One region of the Shewanella bicestrii genome, then DNA from elsewhere that is predicted to be linked to it. Evidence: predicted binding sites of a transcription regulator. Region 1 holds the regulator's gene; each other region holds the start of a gene.

Region 1 (3,287 bases):
GAATATCCCTTAGCAAACAGCTGATCGAGGTATTCACGGAACACGGCAGTATAAAGTTTATTGCCGTTAAAACTACGGCGAATAAAGAAAGCGCCACCACGGCGGAACAGCGGTCCCGCAGGCCAGAAGTTTAGGTTAATCCCCGCCGCAATATGCGGTGGCACCATGCCTTGGTAATACAGAATGTAGGATAACAGCAGGTAATCCATATGGCTGCGATGGCAAGGTACATAAACAATCTCGTGACCATCATGGTGCAGCTGACGGATTTGCTCGGCACCTTTGATATTGATACCGCTGTAGAGCTTGTTCCATAACCAAGTTAAGAAACGCTCAGCAATACGCACTAGGCTGTCGGAATAATTCGCTGCAATTTCATCAAGATATTCAATTGCTGTTTCACGGGCTTGGGTTTCGGAAATCTTCTTACTCGCCGCTTCTTCCTGAATAGCCTTGCGTAAGGATTCGGATTTCAGCAGGGAGTGGAACATTGCCTGACGATTCGGCAACACAGGCCCTGTCATCACTTTGCGTTGACGGCGGAAATGAACCCTAGCCACCCGCGCCAGTTTATGGGCAATCCCCATATCGGTGCCGTGTTCGTCGGCCATGTAACGCAGCGATACCGCATTAGAAAACTGCACAAAGTTATGACGACCCAAAAATAAGATCATCAAGCACTTACGTAACCAAGTTGGATTCTCGCGCTCAAGAACAGCCGCCTTCATGGTGTCGTCTTCTTTACCCGGAGTACGGCCCCAATACAGACTCACAGGCACCAGCTGAATATCTAACTCTGGCTTTTCCTTATGGACGGCCAACAGGCGCATAAAACATTCGAGGAATGGCTCATTACTGGCACGCTCGCCAAACAAAGGCTTACGGCCTTCGAGGCAAACGACGCGGGGCGCGACAACGCCATTTACCACGAGCGGCTCATAGGGGCTTGGCAAACCCAGCTTAGTGGTGATCTCGCTTAACGCAGCAATATCACTCAGGGATTCTGTTTTCATTACATAAGCAAGCGGTCTGGAAGCGTCCAGATTCAGATCGGCAAAGGGATCCTGCGGCACAACAATAGTGTGCACTAAGTGTTTTTGGATCCAGCGTAATGATTTCAACCAAAGAGAGTCTTGTTTAGGCATTATTCTTATGCAATGTAAGTACGTTCATTAGCCCCATAGAATACCAGATTCTAGGGAATATTCGCTAATACTCTCCAATCGCGTTAAAAAGTGGTTAATACTTGCACTACGAATAATACTGTATATACTAACAGTAACTGTATAGAAAAACAGGAAAGAACATGAGACCGTTGACGCCACGCCAAGCCGAAATTTTAGAGCTGATTAAACGTAATATTGCCGAGACTGGCATGCCACCCACCCGGGCCGAAATCGCCACCCGTTTGGGTTTTAAAAGTGCAAATGCCGCCGAGGAACACCTTAAGGCATTGGCGAAAAAAGGCTGCATCGAGATCATGCCTGGCACTTCCCGCGGGATCCGCCTCCCAGTTGAGGAAGAAGATAACAGCGAATCTGGCTTACCACTGATTGGTCAAGTGGCTGCGGGCGAACCTATCCTCGCCCAAGAGCATGTCGAACAGTATTATCAAGTCGACCCCAGCATGTTCCACCCAGCCGCCGATTTCTTGCTGCGCGTCAGAGGCGACAGTATGAAGAACATCGGTATCCTCGAAGGGGATCTGCTCGCCGTTCATAAGGTACAGCAAGCGCGCAATGGCCAAGTAGTTGTTGCTCGCGTTGACGATGATGTAACAGTTAAACGCTTTGAAAAGAAAGGGAATCTCGTTTATCTACATGCTGAAAATGAAGATTACTCCCCGATTAAAGTCGATTTAAGTTTCCAAAGTCTAACAATTGAAGGGCTCGCCGTAGGGGTGATCCGCAATGGAGATTGGCTATGAACAAACTACTAGGTAATGCCCCGCGTCACCCCGGTTTATGGCTCGATGCGGTACGCGAAACCGATACAGACTGGCAGCATACGCCTATCATCACTATGCCCACCGAGAGCCAAGGGCGCCAAGAGCTAATGCAACTTAGCAAACAATTGGCACAATTGAGCCAACAAGGCCGCTGGGTCGTGCTCATCAACCCACCCAGTATTGGCTACAAGCAGTTACTGGCCAGCGCCGGCGTGCGTATGGATCGCATACTCTTAGTCCATGCGAAAGATGAAGTGGAAACCCTGTGGGCCATGGAAAAAGCCTTAACTAGCGGCACTTCCAGCGCAGTAATTACTTGGATCCACTCACTCGATGCCCGCGACAATCGTCGTTTGCAAATTGTGGCCAAGAGCGCCCGCGCCATGGGAATCGTGCTAGAAGGTGTCGTAAATCACTCACCTACGGACGCGACACTCAAGCAACCTGCTCACTTTGCCCAAGGTAGTTTTTTTAGCTCTGTTCATTAAAATTTTTGCACTGCGTATTTAGCCTTGAAAGCCGCCTCACCTGTGAATGTGGGGCTTTTTTTTTGGCAATTTTTCAGACAATTAGAAAAAGAAGTGATCTTGATCAATTTTTAAACAGCAAGTATGTTTGATTCAGGCGAGCATAATATATCGCCCATTTAGGCAAAAAATATCGACGATTTATCGAATATCTCTTGCCCACAAAAATCGAGAATAATGGGTTTATTCAGCAGTATGTGCCAGTGTGGCTAATACCAGCAGTAACAATACTTAATCAAAAGTAAGCCGCCAACGCACGTTGAAGTCAGAGAAGCTTTTTTGGGAACTGAAGAGTTTGCATAGAGTTGAGACTTACTGTGTTGCTCTTCTTTGTAGTTGCTATTCGCAATTAGCAGAGGAGAAGTCTTGTGAAGCAATGGTTGTATTGTTTACTCGTGGTGCTATTCGCCCCACCGTTGGCCGCAGCGGACATGCGGTTCAACATGACCCCCGGCGTAACAGAAATCAGTGGCAAGGTTTATCACTTACACATGACGATTCTGTATATCTGCTGCGCGATAGGCCTAGTGGTTTTTGGCGTGATGATTTATGCCATGATCAACCACAGAAAATCCAAGGGCGCGGTCGCGTCTCACTTCCATGAGAGCACAAAAGTCGAAATCGCGTGGACGATTATTCCTTTTGTCATTCTGATCTTAATGGCGATTCCCGCCACGAAAACTCTGATTGCCATGGAAGATCCCAGTAATGCCGATCTCACGGTAAAAGTCACAGGTTCTCAATGGAAATGGCATTATAGCTACTTCGATCAAGATATTGATTTTTACAGCATTCTCGCAACACCAAGACCT
Region 2 (3,287 bases), 2.0 Mb from region 1:
TATCAAGGATAGTGACTCGGCCATAATCCTGCTCTTTGCGCAGTAATCTACCACAACTTTGGATAAGCTTTCGCGATGCATCTGGAATGGTGAGTTGCAGAAACGGATTTCCGCCCTTTATTTTCACATACTCGGCATGGGCTTGCTCAACGGGCGATGTCGGCACCGCAAAGGGCAGCTTAGTGACGATGAGGTTGGTGAGGTAATCTCCGGGTAAGTCTAGACCTTCAGAAAAACTGCCCGTGCCAAACAAAATACTCGGCTCACCTTTGTCGCACTTGGCTTTGTGGGTCTCAAGCAATTGCTGGCGCGGGGCATTTCCTTGAATAAGGATTTCCTGCGTGAGTTTGCCCTCAAGCAATTCGGCCACTTTCTCCATTTGCCAGTAAGATGCAAACAACACTAAGGTGGCCATTTCGCCGTCAATCAGCTCCAAAATGTGCTCGGCAAGCTCAGCGGTATAGGCATCGTCCGTCGGCTCGGTTTTCATCTTAGGTAAGTAGAGCGTGGCGTTATTCGGATAATCGAAAGGGGATTGCAGGGCGAGATAACGACTGCCGTCCTTTACCGATAATCCCACTTGATGGGCGAAATGGTCGAAGTTATTCAGCGCGCGCAGGGTTGCGCTGCACAGCACGACGCCAGCCGCCTTTTGCCACAGCATAGATTCGAGCATAAAACCGACTTCAATCGGCGAGGCGCTAAACAAGTAATCGACCTGTTTGCCTGTGAGCAATTCAATCCAGCGGGCGAGGGGCGCGCCTTTAGTCGAATCTTCCTTTGCCATCATTTTCCAGAGCTTTTGCAGGTTTTCGAGTCGCTGCAACATAAAGCCCATTTCGGCCTGTAGCGCTTCCGCTTGGTGCTTAGGAATGTCGCCATCTTTGATCGCCTCAGCCAGCAATAATTGCATCTTGTTAAATTGTTTAAGGGCGAGATTGGAGGTGGCCGCGAGATTCTCGGCGGGGATTTTCAGTGCATCGGGCAATTTGCCGTGTTCGAACCGATAGCGGCTCTCAGGATTAGCAAACTGCTTGGTCTGGGTATCACAGAAGTGGGCGACTTGATTGAGCTGAGCGATTAAGTCACCGATATGATCCTGCATCGCCTGCGCAGGGGCGATGATATTGTTGCTCTTTATTTGATTTTGTAACTTGGCGCTGGTCTTACCGACTTTTTCAAGCCAGTCGGCGGCGCCTCTAAGCGTTGCCTGTGCGCTAGAAAAGTCCCGGGCGACGATAGGTAAGTGGTGAGCTTCGTCAATGACATAAAATACGTCTTCGGGATCGGGCAAAATCACCCCGCCCCCCAGCTCCAAGTCGGCGAACAGCAAACTGTGGTTGGCGATCAGTACATCCCAGGTGTCCACATCCTCGCGGGCTTTGTGAAACGGGCAATTACGATGACTGGCGAGTTGCCGATGACAACTGTGTTTATCGCAGGCGATTTGTTGCCAGAGATGGTCCGGTATTGGTGTCGATAGTGTGTCGATTTCACCGTTCCAACGGCCTTCATTAAAGTCGCTGAGCAGCTCCTGCAACATGGCAATTTGGCTGTTATCCGGCTTTGTTTGCCACATGGCCATTTGGGTACTGTTATCATCGCCGATCAGCATGGCAAGCTTGGACAAACAGACATAACGCTGGCGCCCTTTAACCAGACCAAAGCGAAAGTTTAGCCCTGATTGTTCGAGAAAAAACGGTAAGTCTTTGTGCAGCAACTGCTCCTGCAGCGCCACGGTTGCCGTAGCGATACAGACCTTTTTCTTACTCGCAAGTGCAAGCGGAATGGTGCCCAAAATATAAGACAATGATTTACCAATCCCCGTACCCGCTTCGACCACTATGATGCGTCTATCTTTGTCATAGTCGCCAGCAAGAGTCTTAGAGATTTCTGCCACCATAAAATTTTGCTCGCGGCGTGGCCTAAAATTAGGCAAAGCGGCGGCAATATCTTTATAGATAGCGCGGATCTGGTTTTTTACGTTGTCAGGTAACATGCGGCACTACTTTATCGAATTAATGCTGTACATAATAACAGTGATTGCATAGCCTAAGAAACTTTTCTGCCATTTTATGGCAATTTTATTCTGTGTCCCGAGAATCAATAAGCAGCGAGAGCCTTAGAGTGAAACCGCAGTTGAATCCCCCCGAGAGTCTGACGCCTGAAACGGCTGCGCCTGTGAGTGTACAGGGACGCGTCCTCACGCGCCATGTTATTACGCGCGGTGCAACGCTTGTGCTGCAGTATTATCTTGCCACCGCTTCAGGCCCTGTGCTGGTGGAGTTACCTGGCTCTGAGTACATTTGTTTTTGTCATCAAAGCGATATGGCGGCATTGCAATTACAAACGCCGGGGCAGGCACTGCGCTTTGTACCGCTTGCACTTAAAAGCTTTAAAAGACAATCCGTTGCGGCGATTTATGCCCAGTCGAGCAGTGTGTTTCGTCACTTACAGCGGATAGCGACGGATGCTGGCATTCCCTTATTTGAGGCGGATATCCGTCCCGAGCAGCGTTTTTTAATCGAACGTTTTGTGGCGCTCGATGTGGCATTTTTAGGGCATTTTGTCAGCAACGCTGGCATAGATGAACAATTGCTCATTTTTAGCGCTGTACGAGCAAAAGCCGTTGCCCCGCAGCCGGAAATAAAATTGCGTTCAATCTCCCTCGATTTTGAATGCAGTTTTGAAGGATTACTCTATTCCGTGGCCCTTTATGGACGCGATGTGCAATCTCAGCCCTATGAAAAAGTCATTATGGTGGGCGAGGCGCAGCCAGATGCTGCAATCTACATCGAATGGGTGAACGATGAAGCGGCGCTTATCCATCGTCTCATCGCTTGGTTTACTGAGTTTGATCCCGACGTGATCATTGGTTGGTCGGTGGTGACCTTTGATTTGGCCTTGTTATATCGGCGTGCGTTGCTGCACCGGATCCCGCTGCGTATCGGCCGCGGTGGCGCGCTTCTCGAGTGGAAGGTCGAGAATAAATTTCGGCCTGAAACCTTAAGTTTACCGGGGCGAGTGGTGCTCGATGGTATCGATTGGTTAAAGGCGGCCTTTTATCAATTCGAGCGCTTCTCCTTGGAGTTTGTCGCCCAAACGCTACTCGGTGAAGGCAAAGCGATTCATGATGTAGAAAATCGAGTGCAAGAGATTGATGTGCTATTTGCCGAAAATAAACAAGGGCTTGCACATTATAATCTGACCGATAGTCGCTTAGTGTGGGATATCTTTGAACATACTCAATTGTGGGATTTTGCCCTCGCTCGCGCCGAATTAACGGG
Region 3 (3,287 bases), 1.1 Mb from region 1:
TGTCGGGCCATTAAAATAAAACGACTCGCCATTCGAGTGCTTTAAGTGCCAGTTAAACAGTGGCCACACTTTAATTAACTGATGGGCTTCAAGATCATCGGGATGGGTTAACTTAGGCGCCGAGGCTAAATATTCCGGCGTCGCAAACAGGCGGTAATCGAGTTCGCCTAAGGTGCTCGACACCCAAGAGGAATCGGGCTGGGCACCGCCCACAATCGCCACATCGATCCCTTTATCGATCAAATCCACCAACTCATTGCTTTGGGAAATATGCAGGCGAATATCGGGATATAAACGCCCAAATTCGTTCAGTGCACGGATAAAGATGATGGAGATAATCGAAATCGGCGCAGCTATTCGCAATGTTCCTTCGGGCTTATCACTGCCAACACCACTGAGTTCATCAAATTGGGCAATGACACTCTGGTAGCGTTGAAATAAAGCTAGACCTTCTTCGGTTAACCGCAGCTTACGAGTGCTACGCATAAACAATTGCTTATCGAGTTTCTCCTCAAGTTTGGCCAGCTTGCGGCTCACAGTGGCGATGGGCATATCGAGCTCTTTAGCCGCTTGGGAAAAACTCCCCGCATTCACTAAATGCACAAACAGATAAATTAACTGCAGCTCGGCGCCTATATCATCAGCCATTTTCTATCCCAATTGTTTATGTGAGTGCTTGCATTCAGACTATGCACTAACTCATTGTGTTTTAAACGTAGAATTATTCACTTCTACGACCATAGCGCAATAGCCTCTAGGGGGAATGCTATGCTATTTTGCTAACAGATTTACTGCGCTAGCGCCGATTATCGTCAATTCGCTGAAATAACATCCCAACCGATCTCACCTTGGCGGCTTGAATGAAATCAAGCATCACTAAGGCTATCTCGTGGGATAAGCAACACAAAAGGATGAGTGAGGGTCATGAACATTTTAACCCCTCTGTTTGCCGTCTTCGGAATCATGCTACTGGGCACACTAGTGCAAAAGCTGCGCTTTCTTCCAGTAGAAACAGACCAAGTACTCAATCAATATGTTTACTATATTGCGTTTCCTGCCATCCTCTTGATAGCACTGGCGCAGCAGCCCATTGAAGAGATCCTACAGTGGGGATTTATCGCCGGGTACAGCGCAGCCATGCTGGTGATTTACCTCGTTTGTATCGGCATCTCCCTGCTGGTTAATCCTAAACAACATGCAATTGCCGCCGTGCGCGCCTTAAATGCCACTTTTGGTAATACCGCATTTATTGGTATTCCACTCCTTATCATCTTATTCCCCCAGCAACAAAGCGCCTTAGTTGCCGCTGCGATTGCCAGTTTATTGTCCGTACTCATGTTTGCCGTGGCCTTGGTCTCGCTAGAACTCGCCACCAATAAACAGCGACAACATCACGCCGCGGTGATCATGCTGTTAGCCGTGGTGAAAAACCCAATTGTGATAGGTTGTTTTATTGGCGTGGCCATCTCGGCATTAGGGATAACTCTCCCCTCAGGCTTGGCAATGATGATCCAGCAGATAGGCAATACGTCCAGTCCCTGCGCCCTCTTTGCCGTCGGCATGGTATTGGCTAAAGCCATGCGCTATCAAAAAGATAGCAAAGTCTTTAGCCTGACAAACTTTATCGAACTGAGCCTGATCAACCTGTTTAAACTTATCCTGCAACCTGCCTTGGTTTACTTCATGTTGAAAGGCGTGGGGGTCACGGGCGACTATCTCGTTATGGGCGTTATCCTTAGCGCCTTACCCACTGCGGCAAGCGTCTATCTGTTGGCTCAACGCTATAACACCCAGGCCTCCAGCAGTGCCCAAGGGATACTCTTTGGTACCATAGTGACCTTTTTCAGCTTACCCATTCTGGAACAGCTCGTTAAAACCTATTCATAAACAAATAATTAGATTTTATGACATAGCGACATGTCGAATATTCACCCAAAGCCACTTTACTGTATATAAATTCAGTATATACTGTTTATCAATACAGTGATTTGGTAAGTTTTTCGACAGGAACTCACTATGCTTTGCCAACTCAGCATCAACAATTTCGCTATCGTACGTTTCCTTGAATTGGACTTTCGCCCCGGAATGACCAGCATTACCGGTGAGACTGGCGCGGGGAAATCCATCGCCATCGACGCCCTAGGTTTGTGCCTAGGCAACCGTGCCGATGCCAGCAGCGTTCGCCCTGGCGCGAGCAAAACCGAAGTCAGTGCCCGATTTTCACTCGAGGATGTGCCTCTGGCAAAACGCTGGCTCGAAGATAACGATCTCGAACTCGATGATGAGTGCATTCTGCGTCGAACCATCGGCAGTGATGGCCGCTCACGCGCCTATATCAATGGCAATCCCGTCCCTTTGACTCAGTTAAAATTACTGGGGCAATTACTTGTGGGTATCCATGGCCAGCACGCCCACCATGCAATGTTAAAGAGTGAACACCAGCTCACCTTACTCGATAGCTACGCCAATCACAGACTACTGATAGACACTGTGGCGGCAAGCTATCAGCGCTGTAAACAAATCGAAGCAGAACTCAAGCAATTAGAAGCCTCACAGCAGGAACGTATCGCCCGTAAACAACTGGTGCAATATCAAGTTGAAGAGTTAGATGAGTTTGATCTCAAGGTGGGAGAGTTTGAAGAGATTGAACAGGAACACAAGCGTCTTGCAAACGGCACCGAATTGGTCGATAGCTGCCAAGCCAGCCTGTTTTTGCTCACCGATGGTGAAGAGAGCAATATCGAGTCACTGCTGAATAAAGCCGTTGGCCTGGCAGAGAATTTGCTAAGCTATGACCCCGCATTATCCAATGTCAGCACTATGCTGAACGAGGCGCTTATTCAAGTGCAAGAGAGCGCTGGCGAATTGCAGCACTACCTAAGTAAACTTGAACTCGATCCCGCGCATTTTGCCTATTTAGAGGAAAGGCTCACTAAAGCCATGCAACTGGCCCGTAAGCACCATGTTAGCCCTGACAAATTAGCCGAGCATCATCTCGCCCTCAGGGCCGAACTCACCACACTCGATGATGATGAAAATAAGCTAGAAGATATCCAACGCCAAGTGGAGGCCAGTAAAGTAGCCTACCTCGCTAACGCGCAAAAGCTGAGTCAGAGCCGCGCCCGTTATGCGAAAGAGCTGGATAAATTGGTGACTCAATCCATTCACGAACTCAATATGCCTAAGGGTAAGTTCACCATTGAAGTGAATTTCAACCCAGAAATCATGTCGATGAATGGCAGCGATAATATTGAGTTTATGGTCACCACCAACCCAGGCCAGCCATT

Evidence for each region. Region 1 encodes LexA, which represses DNA repair genes until DNA is damaged. Its sites were predicted from a motif close to TACTGTATNNNNATACAGTA; they were not measured.
Region 2: a site for LexA is predicted at 2,023-2,042, ahead of dinG (ATP-dependent DNA helicase DinG). Genes of this name have one in related genera too.
Region 3: a site for LexA is predicted at 1,945-1,964, ahead of recN (DNA repair protein RecN). Genes of this name have one in related genera too.

Annotation. Positions count from the first base shown of each region.
Region 1 covers NZ_CP022358.1:4,599,604-4,602,890, forward strand. The annotation lists gene plsB (glycerol-3-phosphate 1-O-acyltransferase PlsB) at 1-1,145, opposite strand, end outside; gene lexA (transcriptional repressor LexA) at 1,307-1,927, shown strand; gene CF168_RS20135 (cell division inhibitor SulA) at 1,924-2,436, shown strand; gene coxB (cytochrome c oxidase subunit II) at 2,844-3,287, shown strand, end outside.
Region 2 covers NZ_CP022358.1:1,777,296-1,780,582, forward strand. The annotation lists gene dinG (ATP-dependent DNA helicase DinG) at 1-1,999, opposite strand, end outside; gene CF168_RS07750 (DNA polymerase II) at 2,140-3,287, shown strand, end outside.
Region 3 covers NZ_CP022358.1:3,468,319-3,471,605, forward strand. The annotation lists gene lldR (LysR family transcriptional regulator LldR) at 1-648, opposite strand, end outside; gene CF168_RS15175 (AEC family transporter) at 925-1,887, shown strand; gene recN (DNA repair protein RecN) at 2,017-3,287, shown strand, end outside.